4 regions of the Ferdinandcohnia sp. Marseille-Q9671 genome follow, and region 2 is predicted to be linked to each of the others. Evidence: predicted binding sites of a transcription regulator. Region 2 holds the regulator's gene; each other region holds the start of a gene.
What was found. The regulator Rex, encoded in region 2, represses fermentation and respiration genes when NADH is low (regulators of the CRP and FNR family bind a similar motif). The targets are predictions, from matches to a motif close to TTGTGAAATATTTCACAA.

Region 1: a site for Rex is predicted at 1,216-1,233, ahead of pflB (formate C-acetyltransferase). Genes of this name have one in related genera too.
Region 3: a site for Rex is predicted at 1,426-1,443, ahead of ACWNMY_RS10665 (DoxX family membrane protein). Genes of this name have one in related genera too.
Region 4: a site for Rex is predicted at 773-790, ahead of qoxA (cytochrome aa3 quinol oxidase subunit II). Genes of this name have one in related genera too.

Annotation. Positions count from the first base shown of each region.
Region 1 covers NZ_CDRJTA010000003.1:183,608-188,048, forward strand. Annotated here, with positions in the region: gene ACWNMY_RS13650 (D-2-hydroxyacid dehydrogenase) at 32-988, opposite strand; gene pflB (formate C-acetyltransferase) at 1,351-3,579, shown strand; gene pflA (pyruvate formate-lyase-activating protein) at 3,743-4,441, shown strand, end outside.
Region 2 covers NZ_CDRJTA010000002.1:175,489-179,929, reverse strand. Annotated here, with positions in the region: gene ACWNMY_RS12615 (CPBP family intramembrane glutamic endopeptidase) at 1-535, shown strand, start outside; gene ACWNMY_RS12610 (YdiK family protein) at 539-742, shown strand; gene tatC (twin-arginine translocase subunit TatC) at 799-1,548, opposite strand; gene ACWNMY_RS12600 (twin-arginine translocase TatA/TatE family subunit) at 1,565-1,756, opposite strand; gene ACWNMY_RS12595 (redox-sensing transcriptional repressor Rex) at 1,792-2,433, opposite strand; gene moaC (cyclic pyranopterin monophosphate synthase MoaC) at 2,517-3,002, opposite strand; gene ACWNMY_RS12585 (ABC-F family ATP-binding cassette domain-containing protein) at 3,296-4,441, shown strand, end outside.
Region 3 covers NZ_CDRJTA010000001.1:2,155,539-2,159,979, reverse strand. Annotated here, with positions in the region: gene ACWNMY_RS10675 (aldo/keto reductase) at 1-605, opposite strand, end outside; gene ACWNMY_RS10670 (hypothetical protein) at 705-854, shown strand; gene ACWNMY_RS10665 (DoxX family membrane protein) at 899-1,402, opposite strand; SAM riboswitch class I at 1,752-1,861, shown strand; gene ACWNMY_RS10660 (PLP-dependent aspartate aminotransferase family protein) at 1,978-3,777, shown strand; gene ACWNMY_RS10655 (aliphatic sulfonate ABC transporter substrate-binding protein) at 3,917-4,441, shown strand, end outside.
Region 4 covers NZ_CDRJTA010000003.1:171,447-175,887, forward strand. Annotated here, with positions in the region: gene ACWNMY_RS13580 (VanW family protein) at 1-434, opposite strand, end outside; gene qoxA (cytochrome aa3 quinol oxidase subunit II) at 862-1,797, shown strand; gene qoxB (cytochrome aa3 quinol oxidase subunit I) at 2,133-4,082, shown strand; gene qoxC (cytochrome aa3 quinol oxidase subunit III) at 4,079-4,441, shown strand, end outside.

The DNA of each region.
Region 1 (4,441 bases), on a different contig from region 2:
AGAACCCATGGGATTCCATGGGTTTAACTGTTTAATACCCTTTCTTATAATCAACTACATTATGAGGTAACGCTTCACCACGTACATAGTTTTCAAGATTCGGTATAAAAATATCCTCAATTACACGCTTTGTATAATGTTCAGTAGACCCAGAGGTATGAGGTGTTACGATTACATTTTCAAGATTCCAAAGCGGGCTATCCTCCTGGAGAGGTTCCTTCGTAAAGACATCAAGGCCGGCTCCTGCAATTTCTCCAGATTGTAATGCCTTACTTAACTCTTCTTCAACGACAATCTCGCCTCGTCCAATATTAATGAAAAAGGACGAAGACTTCATCTGTTTAAATTCTTCTGCTCCAAACATATGGTGGGTTTCCGAGGTTAGCGGTAGAGTCACAACGACATAATCACACGTAGGCAGCATATCTGATAATTGATCAGGTGTATACATCTTATCTACAAAATCTACATTTCTACCGGAATGTCTCACTCCAAGTACAGTCATACCAAATGCCTTTGCAATTTTAGCCGTTTCTTTTCCAATTGCCCCGACCCCAATAATACCAATCGTCTTTTCGTGAATTTCAAGTTTCATGTCAGCATGATGCCACTTTTTCTCTTGCTGGTTTCGTACATATGTATGTATCTTTCTCGTTAATCCAAGCATAAGAGCAAAGATGGTCTCAGATATCGGATAGGCATGAACGCCATTCGCACTCGTTAGTAGAATATCTCGATTCTCCATTTCAGCGAGTGGCATACTATTCACCCCTGCACTCCAGCTTTGTAACCAACGAAGCTTCGAATCAGATAAAATGCATTGATCCGCAATTTCCTTTTTCCAGCCAACAATAACCTCAGCATCTCCTAAATGATCCAACCAAACAGATGAATCCCTCCCAGCAACAATTTCCCAACTCGGTACAATAGCCTTGATTTGCTCCAAATGAGACTCTTCAATATCCTGTGTAATAACCAGTTTCCTCATAGTATTCCTCCATTCCAGTGGGACAGTTACCTTGCCCTGGGACAGGGGGACAGGCACCTTGTCCCACCATATTTTTACAGGGACAGGGAACCTGTCCCCGTGACCCATTTGTTTCTAGTATACATAGTATTGAAATTCCAATCTATGTTAAAGTTTGAAGAGTATTCCTAGTTGATATTTTGAACAGTTTTTGAATTAATTGTGACGAAATTTAGTTTTTATATATATTGTGAAATTTTTCACATGATATTTCGTGGAAAAGGGTGTATGATAAGTTTGTAAGGAAGTTTGCTCAGTAGTGAGCAAGATGAATTTAATCAATCAAACATATAAATAAAACCTTGTAATGGAGGTCTTTCATGATGAAAGCATGGACTGGTTTTAAAGAGGGTAAATGGCAAAACGAAGTAGATGTACGTGATTTTATCTTACAAAACTTTACACCTTATGACGGTAATGATGAGTTTTTAGTAGGTCCTACTGAGGCAACTTTAACTTTGTGGGAGCAAGTAATGGAATTAACCAAACAGGAGCGCGACAATGGTGGGGTTCTTGATATGGATACGAAAGTTGTATCTACCATTACCTCACATGGACCTGGATATTTAGATAAAGAGAAGGAAAAAGTAATTGGATTCCAAACAGATAAACCATTTAAACGTTCTCTGCAGCCTTTTGGCGGAATCCGAATGGCGGTCGATTCTGCTAAATCCTATGGATTTGAAATAGATGAGGAAATTGTAAAGATCTTTACTGAATACCGTAAGACCCATAATCAAGGTGTTTTTGATGCCTACACACCAGAAATGAAGCTCGCTAGAAAAGCGGGAATTATAACAGGACTTCCAGATGCTTATGGACGAGGTAGAATTATTGGGGATTATCGTAGAGTAGCACTCTATGGTGTGAACCGTTTAATTGAAGAAAAGAAGAAAGATCTGCTTCATACAGGTAATGGTGAAATGTCAGATGATATTATTCGTGATCGTGAGGAGATTTCTGAACAAATCCGTGCCCTTCAGGAATTAAAAGAGTTAGCAAACTCTTACGGATATGATATTTCAGAGCCGGCAAGCAATACAAAAGAAGCGTTTCAATGGTTATATTTTGCCTATTTAGCTGCTATCAAGGAGCAAAATGGAGCAGCAATGAGTTTAGGACGTGTCTCAACTTTCCTAGATATATATATTGAAAGAGATATAGCGAACGGTTTAGTAACAGAACAGGAAGCTCAGGAGATTGTGGATCATTTTGTTATGAAACTACGTCTTGTGAAGTTTTCAAGAACACCTGATTATAATGAACTGTTTAGTGGAGACCCTACTTGGGTGACGGAATCACTTGGTGGTGTCGCACTTGATGGACGTCCATTGGTCACAAAAAACTCTTTCCGTTTCTTGCACACATTAGATAATTTAGGACCAGCACCAGAACCAAACCTAACAGTCTTATGGTCTGTGAATCTACCGGATAACTATAAAAAGTACTGTGCAAAAATGTCTATTAAAACGAGCTCAATTCAGTATGAAAATGACGATATCATGCGCGAAACCTATGGTGATGACTATGGTATTGCATGCTGCGTATCTGCAATGACGATTGGTAAGCAAATGCAATTCTTCGGAGCAAGAGCAAACCTTGCGAAAGCTTTATTATATGCTATCAATGGTGGCGTTGATGAAAAGCTGAAGATTCAAGTTGGACCAACCTATGCACCAATCACGTCTGAGTACTTGGATTACGAGGAAGTAGTCGAAAAATATGATGTGGTACTTGAATGGCTTGCTGGACTTTATGTGAATACACTAAATATCATTCACTATATGCATGATAAATATAGTTATGAGCGCATAGAAATGGCACTACATGACAGAGAAATTCTCCGTACGATGGCATGCGGTATTGCCGGTTTATCTGTTGTGGCGGATTCACTTAGTGCAATTAAATTTGCCAAAGTACAAACAGTAAGAGATGAAAACGGTATTGTTGTAGATTATAAGATTGAAGGGGATTTCCCTAAATACGGTAACAATGACGATCGGGTGGATGACATTGCGGTTGAGCTTGTAAAACGCTTTATGAATAAAATTAAAAAGCATAAAACATATCGTAACTCTGTTCACACTCAATCTATTTTAACAATCACGTCTAATGTTGTATATGGCAAGAAGACTGGTAACACACCTGATGGACGTAAAGCTGGTGAACCATTTGCACCAGGTGCAAACCCACTTCATGGCCGTGATACAAATGGTACCTTGGCATCTCTAAGCTCTGTAGCGAAGCTCCCTTATGAGTATGCGTTAGATGGAATTTCTAACACGTTCTCAATCGTTCCAAAAGCATTAGGTAGAGAAGAAGAAACAAGAATTAGTAATCTAGCAGGTTTACTTGATGGATATGCAATGAAAAAAGGACATCACTTAAATGTGAACGTGTTTGACCGCGAGACCTTATTAGATGCGATGGAACATCCTGAGCTATATCCACAATTAACAATACGTGTATCTGGATACGCAGTAAACTTTATCAAGTTAACAAGAGAACAACAAATTGATGTGATTAACCGGACATTCCACGAAAGCATGTAAGGAAATGTCTCTGGTGGCGAATCCCTCATGCCCCGATTGTTCTAAGGGAGGTTTCCCTGCAGTTATTAACAGTACACCTTTACAGGGAAACTGCTAGTAACTGTCTTACAAAATCGGACGCATTAAACGGTGGCGCATTTGAACATTTAGGAGGACGATGAACATGAACGGACGCATTCATTCAATAGAAACCTGTGGAACACTAGATGGGCCAGGATTACGATATGTCATATTTACACAGGGGTGCTTGCTCCGTTGTCAGTTTTGTCATAACCCGGATACTTGGAAATTAAATATAGGGAAGGAAATGAGTGTTTCAGAGATTATTAAGGACATCAGTACCTACCTACCTTTCTTTCAAGCTTCAGGCGGTGGTGTTACTGTTAGTGGTGGTGAGCCATTACTACAGTTGGATTTTTTAATAGAGCTATTCAAAGAATGCAAAAAACTCGGCATTCACACCACTATTGACAGCTCTGGCGGATGCTTTAATCGGACTCCTCATTTTATAGAACGTTTAGAGGAATTACTTACACTCACGGATTTGATCCTACTAGATATTAAGGAGATCAATCCCGTTACCCACAAGGAATTAACAGGGATGAGCAACGAACATATACTGGACTTTGCTCACTACTTATCTGAAAAGAAAGTTCCTGTCTGGGTTCGTCATGTGTTAGTTCCAACAATTAGCGATAATGATGAGGACCTTACCAAACTATCCGAATTTATCCGGACCCTGAATAATGTAGAAAAAATCGAGGTTCTTCCTTATCATAAACTCGGAATTTATAAATGGGAAAACCTCGGCCTAGAATACAAACTAAAAAATGTTGAACCACCAACAGACGAACGTGTAAAA
Region 2 (4,441 bases):
AAGGGAAAGACACCAAAACCTTGAACGTTCCTCCAGAGGGGAGGCTTTCGGTTGGGCAATTGCAGGTATCTTCATGGCTATGACAGCGCAGGCTCTTGCAGCGAATATTGAAATTTATGTTTTTGGTATTGAGCCTGGTTCTGAAAATACCCAAGAAATTATGGCCCTTGTAAAGTCACTGCCATTACTGGTGATTGTTGTTTCTATTATTGGTCCAATCCTTGAAGAAATTATCTTTCGTCAGATTATATTTGGGTCCTTATATAAAAAATTTGGCTTCTTTATTTCTGCTCTGATTAGCTCCTTAATCTTTGCAGTGGTTCATATGGATTTCACTCACATTCTTATTTATACTGCTATGGGCTTTACCTTTGCATTCCTTTATGTACATACAAAACGGATTATCGTTCCGATATTTGCACATGTTGCGATGAACACATTTGTTGTAGTGGGACAGACGATTTTTGCAGATGATATAGAGAGGATTATGAAGGAAACCGATAAGCTACAATCGATATTTATTGGAGGCTTTTAGTCTATGCGAAGAACTTCACCTTTTGCGATGGGCATCATATACGCGTTAATGGGCATTCTTTTTACCTATATAGCGATTGGAAGTGCTACGGACACAATATGGAACTTTTCCACAATCCTTCTTGCACTAGTCGCAACTTTTGATTTTGGTGTGGCAATCCGGATGTTTGCCTTACACAGTAAAATAAAAAAAGTCACAAAAAAATAACCTCTGTCTTAGAGGTTATTTTTTATGACTAGCTCTAGGCGCCCTTCCACTTTTCGCTACTCCATGCCATTAGCTGCTAGCATTTCTGCCTTCAATACCTTTCTGTAGGCACTCTTCGAAACGAGAATACTGATTTCATACAATCCAAATAATGGAACAGTCACCATTAGATGTGAAATCAACTCTGGAGGGGTAATTAAGCCTCCAATTACTAAAAGAATGAAATACGCAAACTTACGGATTTGAGAAAGAAACATCGGTGTTACTAATCCCAACCTTGTTAAAAACATGATGATAACTGGCAACTGAAACAAGAAACCAAATGGTAAAGTTAGTTGTAACAAGAATTGAAAATACTCGTTTATCCCTATTACCTGATTAATTTCAAGACGTTCCGCCAATCGAGTCATAAAGTTCACAACAAACGGAAAAAGAATAAAATAGGAGAATGAAACCCCTACTAAAAACAATCCTACAGATATAGGGATATAACTTAAGGTTACCTTTCTTTCCTTCTCATACAACCCTGGACTAATAAATGCCCATAGCTGATACAGTAAAAAAGGAGATGAGATAACTAGCGCAATAATAAAGGCAAATTGCATATATATTTTTATTGGATCCGTCATACGGAAGGCATTCATTGTTAGTTCTTTAGCTTCCTCAGCATTTTGTAAGTAGAGAATCAATGGTTCTGCAAGAAAAAAGCTGCCTAACGCAACAATGAAGAAGAAAACAACTACAAAGATTAGTCGTTTTCTTAATTCTCCGATATGATCAAAGACAGACATTTCTTTTTCATTCATGTGTTTCATCCTATCATTACTTCACATCTTGAGTGTCGTTCTTTTTTACATCATCATCGTCATCATCTGCTAAACCTTTTGTTGCGTTTTTGAATTCACGCAATGTATTACCTGCTGCTTTTCCTAATTGAGGCAATTTCTTTGGTCCGAAAATTAACAACGCAAAAAACACAATCAATAAAATACTACCAAATCCAAGACTTCCCATCTGCAAGTCACCTCCTCAATAGTGAACATCTATTCCTATTCTTCTCCAGAATAATGCTTTAAAAAATAGACAAGTGCTTGTAACTCGACAGCTAAATCAATATGGTGCACCCGTATATGTTCAGGAACGTTAATTCTAGCAGGAGTAAAGTTCAGTATACCCTTAATTCCTTTATTAGCTAGACGATCTGTTATAGGCTGTGCCGCACCAACTGGTACTGTTAAAATAGCTACAGTTACATCATCGGGTAATTTTTCTTCTAAATCATCTAAATGGTGAACTTCAACTCCACCAATACTAGTACCTACCTTATTATAATCCACATCAAAGGCAAGCTCAATTTTTGTATTGTTATTTTTCATAAAATTATAGTGTAAAAATGCAGTACCTAAATTTCCAACGCCAATTAAGGCAACTTTCGTTAATTCATCTTGGTCAAGTGTCTTACTAAAAAAGGATAATAGATAGTTGACGTTATAGCCATATCCTTTTTTTCCCAAAGCCCCAAAATAGGAAAAGTCTCTTCGGATTGTTGCTGAATCTACCTTAACCGCTTCACTCAGTTCTGCTGAAGACACTCTTTGCTTACCTGAAGCATGCAAGTTTTTCAGAAAACGATAATAGAGTGGCAGCCTTTTGGCAGTTGCTTGTGGTATTTTTGATTGCTCAAGATTCACCTTAATTCCTCCACTAACTCGGAACTTTCTATGTTACGTTCAAATGTAAAAGTTCCAATCATCCTCATTTGAACTCACAGCTGTTATAGTTCCCTTTTAAAGTTGCCGTTCTTTCCACCTGTTTTTTCTGCTAAATAAGTTGGCCCGATGACCATCCCTTTATCAACAGCCTTACACATATCGTAAATGGTTAATGCACAAACAGACGCAGCCGTAAGTGCTTCCATTTCTACCCCTGTACTACCTTTTGTTTTCACTGTTACATTGATATGTAAGATATACTCGTCGCTATCAACTGCCCATTCAAACGAAATATCCACACCTTTTAATGCTAATGGGTGACACATTGGGATAAGATCAGAAGTTCTTTTGGCTGCCATAATACCTGCAACCTGGGAAACAGCAAGAACATCTCCCTTGCTAACTTCATTATTAATAATCTGCTCATATATCACTTTATTAACAGCAATACTTGATTTTGCAATCGCAGTACGGACTGTATCAGCTTTATCTGTAATGTCGACCATCTTTGCCCGACCTTGTTCATTAAAATGGGTAAATGAAGCCATATATCTAACCCTCCCCTAAACTGAGTGTTCAAAAGGAGGATGAAAAGGACCAAGAAGTTCAAGGCGGCGAAGCTTTGAGTACCGGAACGTATGCAATTAATACGTGAGGAACGGAAAAGCAAGCCAACGAAGAAATTCGATGTGTCATTTTCACCGGACTTTTTGAACCTCCCCTAAAACTATACACTATTTTACCATACATGTCTTAGAAACATGTGTGAACATTATCATTGCAGTTGCTCTATGAAGATAATATAAGATACACTGTTGTTAGAAACAAGAGGTGAAATAACATGATTTTACTACAAGTAAATCAGCTCAAAAAGTTTTTTGCTGCTGATCTTATTTTATCGAATATAAAACTCGAAGTACAAACACGGGACCGTATTGCCATTGTTGGCCGTAATGGTGCTGGAAAATCGACATTGTTAAAAATAATTGCAGGTCATATGTCACATGATAGTGGCGAAATTATCAAGCCTAAAAGCGTTAAGATTGATTACCTTGCACAAGATACAGGTCTTGAATCTACCCTTTCCATTTGGGAAGAAATGCTAACCGTTTTCGCTCCTTTACGAAAGCTCGAAAAACACTTACGAGATCTTGAAGCGAAAATGGGAGACCCAGATCTTATTGCAAAGCAAGCTGATTACCAAAAATTACTTGAAGAATACGACCAACTTCAGGTGGACTTTAAAGAACAAGGTGGGTATCAGTACGAAGCGGATATCCGTTCCATTTTACATGGATTCAACTTTTCTGAATTTGATTATCAAACTAAAATATCAAGCTTAAGTGGTGGTCAAAAAACTCGACTAGCTCTAAGTAAGTTATTATTGTCAAAGCCTGATTTATTAATTTTAGATGAACCGACCAACCACCTTGATATTAGTACTCTAACATGGTTAGAACAATATCTACAAGGTTATCCTGGTGCCCTGTTAATCGTATCCCATGACCGATATTTTCTTGATAAGGTAGTGAACCAAGTATACGAGATTTCCAGAACGACAAGTAGCAAATTTGTTGGTAACTATAGTAATTACTTAAAATTAAAGGCAGAAAACTATGAGCTTGAACTTAAGAAGTATGAGAAGCAACAGGATGAAGTGGAAAAACTCAAGGACTTTATCGCTAAAAATCTTGTACGGGCATCGACAACCAAACGTGCCCAAAGTAGAAGAAAACAGCTTGATCGAATGGAGCTCATGGACAGGCCTTTAGGTGATGAAAAATCTGCTTCGTTTAAATTTGAAATTGACAGACAAAGTGGGAATGACGTACTAAGTGCACGGGACATGACAGTTGCTTATGAAAAAGAGAAACCGATTATCAAAAATATTAACTTTAACATCTATCGGGAAGATAGCATTGCCTTAGTGGGACCAAATGGAATTGGAAAATCTACGTTGTTAAAAGCAATCATTAATAAACTTAAT
Region 3 (4,441 bases), on a different contig from region 2:
TCAAGAACACTTCCATCGCGATTAATGGCAGAGTCATTTTGCATATTTACATTGATGCCATTTGATATCATATGTGAATTCGTAATACTAAGCTGCAACTGATTTGCTACAATCGGTTGCTTTACAAATTTCTGTAATAACTGAATTTGCATTGGATTTTGGTTGGAAACACCAAAGTGACGCACCTTGCCTGACGATTCCAATCTATCAAATGCCTCAGCTACCTCTTCGGGTTCTACAAGAGCATCAGGACGGTGTAATAATAATACATCGAGGTAGTCGGTGTTGAGTCGTTTTAAGATCCCGTCAACAGAGTGCAAAATATGTTCTTTTGAAAAATCAAACATTCCCTTACGAATTCCGCATTTTGACTGAAGGATTATACTTTCTCGAATATCATCGTTCATATGTATCGCATCTGCAAATATTTCCTCGCAAGCCCCACCGCCATAAATATCGGCATGGTCAAAAAAGTTTGCTCCTTGTTCTAATGCAGATTGAACAAATTGTTCCGCATCCTTTTTTTCTAATGATTTAATTCTCATACAGCCTACTGCTATAACTGGTACCTGTAATGAGCTGGTTCCTAGTTTTATTTTTCGCATGATTGGTCTCCTCCTTATTAGAGATATTAGTGTTCCCTTACACTAGTTTACATATTTCTTTTGTGAATGGAAAGTCTAGAAGAAAGGAGGTTTTCAGTGATGAAAAAGTTCTTAATGCTTTTGTTTTTAGCAGTTCCTATGTTCTCGTTAGTGGGCTGTGGTGACGACGAAATGCCTGAAGAAGGCGAACAGATTGAAGAAATCGAAGAAGAAGATGAAATCGGTGACGGCGAGATTGATGATGAATAAATAAAAAAGTGTTCCTCGTTGTGAGGAACACTTTTTAGTAGTAGTTACGCAACTTTCGCTGCTGTTTTTGTGCCTTTTTTCTCGTTCATGAACTTAGTTAAATAAGGAACTGCGAATCTGTCTACACCGAAGTAGTAAGTAGCAGCGCCTGCAAATAGTAGAATCATTGCAACTGTGTAAAGTACTGGGTTTGTGCTTACAGTTCCCGCAAGTAGGAAGTTTAGGTTCATGAATGCACCTGCTAGTAATGCTGGGATAGTTGCAGCTCCTAGAATCAGTCCAAGACCAACTAGTACTTCGCCCCAAGGAATGAGTACGTTGAATATTTCTACATTCGGTACTGCAAAGCCTTCAAGGAATGTTGCGTACCAGCCTGCTACTGCAGGGTGATCGCCACCAGCTTTAGCTAGTGCACCTTGTAGGAAGCCACCTGCATCAAATCCATCTGTTAATTTATGAAAACCAGCATTTAGCCATTGAATACCTAACCAAATTCGTAATACTGTCCATATAACTGCCATTTTAGGTCCTTTTAAAAATTCTCTCATTTTAATCTCCCCTTATCATATATTTGTGAAGTTTTTCACAAAGCATTGTAAAAAAATATAATTGCTTGAGCTGCCAGCTTGTTGTAGTTAGTTTGTGAAGTTTTTCACTAACTTTCTACACTCTTAATATACATCGGATTTGCAAGAAAAGCAATAGGCTTCACAAAAAAGACATAAATAGATTTTAGGTCTTATTTTACAGGTACATACATAGGGTTTAGAGGGAAAGTAAGAATCTAAATAAAAATTCAAATAAGGTATAATATTTAAAAAGTGTTTGACATTGGTTTTTCCCCATACTATAATCCTTTTATGAAGCAAAACAGGAACGTATTAATTTAATAAAGGACTCTTATCCAGAGCGGTGGAGGGACATGGCCCTACGAAACCCGGCAACCTTCAAGATTATTCTTGAAAAGGTGCTAATTCCAGCAGGTAGAAATACCTGGCAGATAAGAGGAGGATTAAGCCCTCTTCTTTCTGAAGAGGGCTTTTTTTAATTTACTGGATGTGAAAGATTGGAGTTGCATTAGTATTATTCCTAGTTTTCATATAAAAATACTGGAGGTATACATATGACTGAACAATTCGAAAGCTATGACTTAGAGACACTATTATTACATGGGGGACAGTCGCCAGATCCAACGACTGGATCTAGAACAGTGCCGATTTATCAAACGAGTTCGTATGTTTTCCACAATTCCGAACATGCAAGGAGTTTATTTGCACTTGATGAACCAGGGAATATCTATTCAAGAATCGGAAATCCAACCGTAGATGTATTGGAAAAAAGAATTGCCCTTTTGGAAGATGGTGTCGCAGCAGTTGCAACTTCCTCAGGTATGGCAGCCATCGCGTTAGCAATTATGAACATTGCGGAAGCTGGTGATGAAATTGTTGCCGCTACAAATCTATATGGAGGTACTTACAACCTATTTTCTACAACACTACCCAAATACGGTATTAAGGTGCACTTTGTAGATTCGAAGGATCCTGAGAATTTTAGAAAAGCAATTACCCCGAATACGAAAGCAGTATTTGCTGAAATTATTGGAAACCCAAGTCTGCAGGTACTAGATGTAGAAGCTGTAGCAGCTGTAGCACATGAAGCGGAGATTCCACTCATCATTGACAATACATTTGCTTCTCCATATATTTGTAAACCCATTACATGGGGTGCAGATATCGTGATTCACTCCGCGACAAAATGGATTGGTGGACATGGTACAACAATTGGCGGTCTTGTAGTAGATGGAGGTCGTTTTAATTGGAATAATCCAAAGTTCCCAGGATTTACAGAACCAGATAGGAGCTATAACGGTGTAAGATATGCATTCGATTTTGGAACATTAGCATTTAGTCAAAAGCTTCGTGTACAGCTTCTACGTGATTTTGGCTCATGCTTAAGTCCGCAAAATGCTTTTTATTTGCTACAAGGACTTGAAACACTTCATTTACGGATTGAAAAACATAACCAAAATGCAGTAGAACTAGCAACCTATTTAAAAAATCATCCAGCAGTCGAGTGGGTATCGTATCCAGGTCTAGAGGATCATCCATCCTATGACCTCGCAAAGAAATATTTAAAAAATGGTTCAGGTTCAATCGTTAACTTTGGAATTAAAGGTGGAAGAGATGCAGGGAGAAAGGTAATTGATAACGTAGCACTATGGTCACATGTCGCTAATGTAGGTGATGCTAAGTCTTTAATTATCCATCCGGCTTCTACAACACACCAGCAATTAAGTGCAGAAGAGCTCCTTCTCACAGGCGTTTCTGAAGATTTAGTTCGTCTATCGGTGGGTATTGAATCGATCCGTGATCTACAAAATGACCTTGATCGAGCATTTTATGAGGCAACGGGCCTTTCGTCAAAAGGTGAGGAAAAGGGAGAAGTTGTTATAAATGATGAAGGGGTAATCCGTTGGGCACTACAGTCACCAATCGTTCGTGAAGAGACAAATGGGATAGAATCACAAAGGCAGAAGACATTGGCAGTTGTCGGCTTAAGCAGTAATCCAGCCCGTCCGAGCAATCGTTTAGCACGGAAGATGCAGCGCCTAGGCTATAAAATAGTTCCAGTAAATCCTAGGGAAACTGAGGTTCTTGGGGAAAAGGCTTATCCAAACTTAAAAGAAGTACCATTTGAGATTGATGTAGTGCAAGTATTCAGAAGTCCAGAGGCGGCAATTGAACTTGCTAAGGAAGCAGCGAAAGTGAAGCCGAGAATCTTCTGGCTCCAAGAAGGGGTTATTTCACCTAAGGCAGCGCAAATTGCAGCAGAAGCAGGCATTGAAGTCGTTCACAATCGTTGTACATATAAAGAGGCACAGCGTTTACGGGGATCTATCGTCACATTCGCGTGTGAAATTTAACAATACTTAGTCGGGGGTTATGCCCTTGACTAATGTAATGCCTTCTTGTCTCACATTGTGGAGACCTAAAAAATTCGTTACTCATAGCGCCAAGGAGTATTTGATTTTATTAAAGTCACTTTAAAAAGGGAGAAAAATAATGAAAAAAACTAGTCTTATTTTTATTGCTTTACTTCTAGTAGTCGGAATTGTTGGTTGTTCAACAAGCACAAGTAAAGCAGGCCAAGGAGATGAAAAACCTAAAAAAATCACACTAGACTATGCCTTTTACTCGCCAACAAGTCTTGTGTTAAAAGAGTTTGGCTGGGCTGAAGAAGCATTTAAGGAAGAAGGAATTGAAGTTGAGTTTGTTCTTAGCCAGGGAAGCAATAAAGCACTAGAATTCTTAAACAGTGGCAGTGCAGATTTTGGTTCTTCCGCTGGTGCTGCAGCATTAATGGCTAAGGCAAAGGGCGCACCAATTGAATCGGTTTATATTTACTCGAAGCCGGAGTGGACTGCACTTGTCGCAAATAAAGATTCAGAGATTCAAAGTGTAAGTGATTTAAAAGGAAAGAAGATTGCAGCAACTATCGGGACTGACCCTTATATTTTCCTCTTGCGTGCTTTAGACGAAGAAGGATTACGTCCATCAGATGTTGAGATTATTAACCTACAACATGGA
Region 4 (4,441 bases), on a different contig from region 2:
TTTTTAGAAGAGTTAAAAAATGTTACATATTGTCCAATTCTTTTTACCCGAATTGTAGACAATAATTCGCTATCTACTCGAGGATAGATCCTTTGAATAGGTACCTCAAATGAATTCCTACTCCCAAAGAATGCTGAATAAAATGACCTTGTAAATCTGTCTTTATCTAGCTTAACTCCTACATGTTCTGGAATAATTTCACCCGACTTACCAATTGCTGCATCCTTAGGTTCCTCGTAAATCTGCTCGTCTACATAAGTGAGGAATTCCTCGAATTTATTACTGTTCAAGGTTGGAACTCCAAGTAACGGAACGGAATAATCAGCCCGGTTGACTGTTGCAATTGGATTTCCATTATAGGTTATGTAGAGATCATCATGCTGATGAACTTGTGAAACGGAAAGGAGGAGCATTACAGTCCAAATAAACTTCATATTCCCACCACCTTCATTCTAAACTTGCTGTTTCTCATAGTATGGATGGTTAGTATGATTTCCATTAAAAATGAGCTGATTTTAATTGTAACAATTTGTTCAAATTCAAAAAAACACCTGTGATTTGCATCACACCAAGGTTTAATGACTTTATGTTAAGATTATTTCTTTTTACAAATAATTCCTTCCCATTTTCGTAACATCTTTTTAATTTCACTCGTGTTATTATCATTTACACAGTGATAATGTTTTAAGAAAATAACTTTTTACAATAAAATTAGCTATGTTTTTCAGTTTCTTTACAGAAAAATTAAGTAGCTAAAAAATTTTTGACAACTTTGTGAAGTTGTACACAAATTCATGATGTCACACATAGTTGTTAACTAAGGTTACCTATTGGAAATGCCAAGAAGGAAGGAGTACTTTTATGAAAATCAAATGGTTTTTCTTATCAATGGTTATTACGATAACCACTGTATTAGCCGGTTGTGAACCATTACTAGTGTTAGATCCGAAAGGTCCACAGGCTGAAAGACAAGCAAATGATATCCTGCTCTCAATTGGGATCATGGCTTTTGTAGTTATAGTTGTTTTTATCCTGTTATTTTATATGCTCGTAAAATACAGAGCTTCTAATATGCCTGAGGATTATGAGCCACCTCATATTGAAGGCAATCCGTGGATTGAGGGACTGTGCGTTGGGATTCCGGTACTAATTGTTGCATATCTCTCTTTTGTATCTGTTCAAAGTAACTATATTGTAGAGTCAGCCCCAAAAGGATATGAAGAAGAACCCTTGGTAATCTATGCTTCTTCATCTGATTGGAAATGGCATTTTAGTTATCCGGAAGAGGATATTGAGACAGTAAACTATTTATATATCCCGACTGACCGACCACTTGAATTTAGACTTTATTCATATGGACCTATTACAAGCTTCTGGATCCCACAGCTGGGTGGACAGAAATATGCAATGGCAGACATGATTACGACCCTACACCTCGCTGCAGATGAGCAAGGTGAACTGATGGGAAGAAACGCCAACTTCAGTGGAAAAGGGTTTGCGGAAAATACCTTTAGTGTAAACGCCGTTCCTAAAAAGGACTTTGAAGAATGGGTAGACGAAGTAAAAGAAACAGCAAAGCCTCTAACGGAGGAAAAATTTGAAGAACTTCTGGAACCAGGACATCTTGGCCAAATGACATTTACAGGAACACACTTAGAATTTGCGCCACCACCAGAGCATAATCATGGTTCCGATGATTCAGATGCTGAGTCCCATGAAGGGCATGAAGAACATGGGGAAGATCATTCCGAACATCAAGAACATGATGAAGATCATTCAGAGCATAGTGGTCATTAAGAATTGGAAAAAAGTTTTATAAAAGACATAACTTACGTTGTGATGAAGAAAAGTGTATTTGATACTGTGTCTCAAGGACACACCGCATGCTTGAGAGTTGCGAAATGTCTATGAGAGCGGGTCTTAAGGACAGAACACATGATTGAGTGAATTGAAATGTTCATGATACCGCTTCTCAAAGACGAACCGCATACTAAAGAGGTTAGAAATGTCTTTGATAAATCGACTCAAGGACAAACCGCACGCTCGAGTGAATTGAAATGTTCTTAACACCATATCTAAAAAATATAAATTCGAACGGAAATATATACTTCAATTGAAAGGAGTAACAACGGATGGAATTCTTTGAACGATTTGCCATACCACATCCTAGTCCCGCCATATATGCAGCAATGGTAGCGATTGGACTTACTGTAATTGGGATAGTAGCCGGTTTAACCTATTTTAAAAAATGGGGTTACCTATGGCGTGAATGGTTAACAACTGTTGACCACAAGCGTATAGGGATAATGTATTTAATTTCCGCATTACTCATGCTTTTCCGTGGTGGGGTAGATGCGATAATGATGCGTGCACAGCTAGCTGCACCAGAAAATAAATTGTTAGATGCACAGCACTATAATGAGATTTTTACAACACATGGTGTTGTTATGATCCTTTTTATGGCGATGCCGTTCATAATTGCCTTTATGAACTATATTGTACCTTTACAAATAGGTGCCCGCGATGTGGCGTTTCCACGCCTAAATGCCCTTAGCTTCTGGCTATTCTTTATGGGGGCAATGTTATTCAACATCTCTTTCGTTATTGGTGGATCACCTGACGCAGGCTGGACATCTTACTTCCCACTTGCAGGGAATGATTTCAGTGAATCAGTTGGAACGAACTATTACATGATTTCGATTCAGATTGCTGGGCTTGGTACTTTGATGACAGGGATCAACATGATTACGACGATCATGAAAATGAGAGCACCTGGTATGACATTAATGAAGATGCCAATGTTCACATGGTCTACGTTAGTTGCTAACTTAATAATCGTAACTGTTTTCCCAGTATTAACAGTTGCATTAGCAATGGGAACTATGGATCGTCTATTCGGAACACATTTCTTTACAAGTACAAACGGCGGTATGGATATGCTATGGGCCAACCTTTTCTGGGTTTGGGGACATCCTGAGGTATATATCTTAATCCTGCCTGCGTTTGGTATCTATAGTGAGATTATTTCTACATTCTCAGGTAGAAACCTGTATGGTTATAAATCAATGGTCTTTTCAATGGTTATTATCTCTGTTCTTTCCTGTTTTGTTTGGGCTCACCATTTCTTTACAATGGGCCAAGGTGCTGCAGCTAACAGCTTCTTCTCCATTACAACAATGGCGATTGCAGTACCAACAGGTGTTAAGATCTTTAACTGGTTGTTTACACTTTGGAAGGGTAAAATACGTTTCACCGTTCCAATGCTTTATTCAGTAGGATTTATTCCACTATTCACAATTGGTGGGGTAACAGGGGTTATGCTTGCGATGTCAGCGGCTGACTATCAGTACCATAATACAATGTTCCTAGTAGCTCACTTCCATAACACAATTATTCCTGGTGTAGTCTATGCAATGCTTGCAGCCTTCACCTATTATTGGCCGAAAATGTTTGGCTTTATGTTAAATGAACGTATTGGAAAATGGACATTCTGGCTACTTTCAATCGGATTTGTTCTTGCATTCTTCCCGATGTACATTACGGGTCTAGACGGTCAAGCACGACGTATGTACACATATTCTGAAAGTACTGGATTTGGTGCATTAAATATGCTTTCCTTCGTGGGTGCAGGTATTATGGCAATTGCTTTTGCTCTAATCGTGTATAACGTGTACTACAGTATCCGTTACTCTCCGAGAAACATTGGAAGTGACCCATGGGATGCACGTACACTTGAGTGGGCAACACACACACCAATTCCAGAGTATAACTTTGCAATAACACCAAATGTGAATTCATCTGAACCATTCTGGGATGACAAGAAAAAGAAACATAAGCTTTTCCCAGGTAAAATTGAAAAAATTCACATGCCTAACAACAGTGGTGTACCGTTTATCATGAGTAGTATTTTCTTTGTATGGGGCTTCTCGTTCGTTTTTGCGATTTGGCCACTCGTTATCATTTCAACCATTGGAATTTTCGCATGTATGGCGTACCGTTCTGTCGAGAAGGATCATGGTCGATATATTTCTGTTGAAGAAGTGAAGGAAACGGAAGAAAACTTAGGGGGTGCTAAACTATGAAACTAGATCACTCGCAACCTCTTGAATATAGCACGCACCAAAATCAGTTAAATATTTTTGGATTCTGGATTTTCCTAGGTGCTGAAATTATGCTTTTCGCAACATTATTTACATCTTACTTTACACTAGAGAACCGGGTTGGTAGCGGACCATCAGGTGCAGAAATATTTGAAATAACACCTGTACTAATCGAAACGCTATTGCTTTTAACAAGTAGTTTTACAATTGGTCTTGGTATTCATGCGATGCGCCTAGGTAGACAAAAGGCAATGTTAGCTTTCTTTTCAATTACATTGCTGCTTGGTCTAGCATTCCTAGGGGTAGAAATATATGAATTTGTTCACTATGTACACATTGGG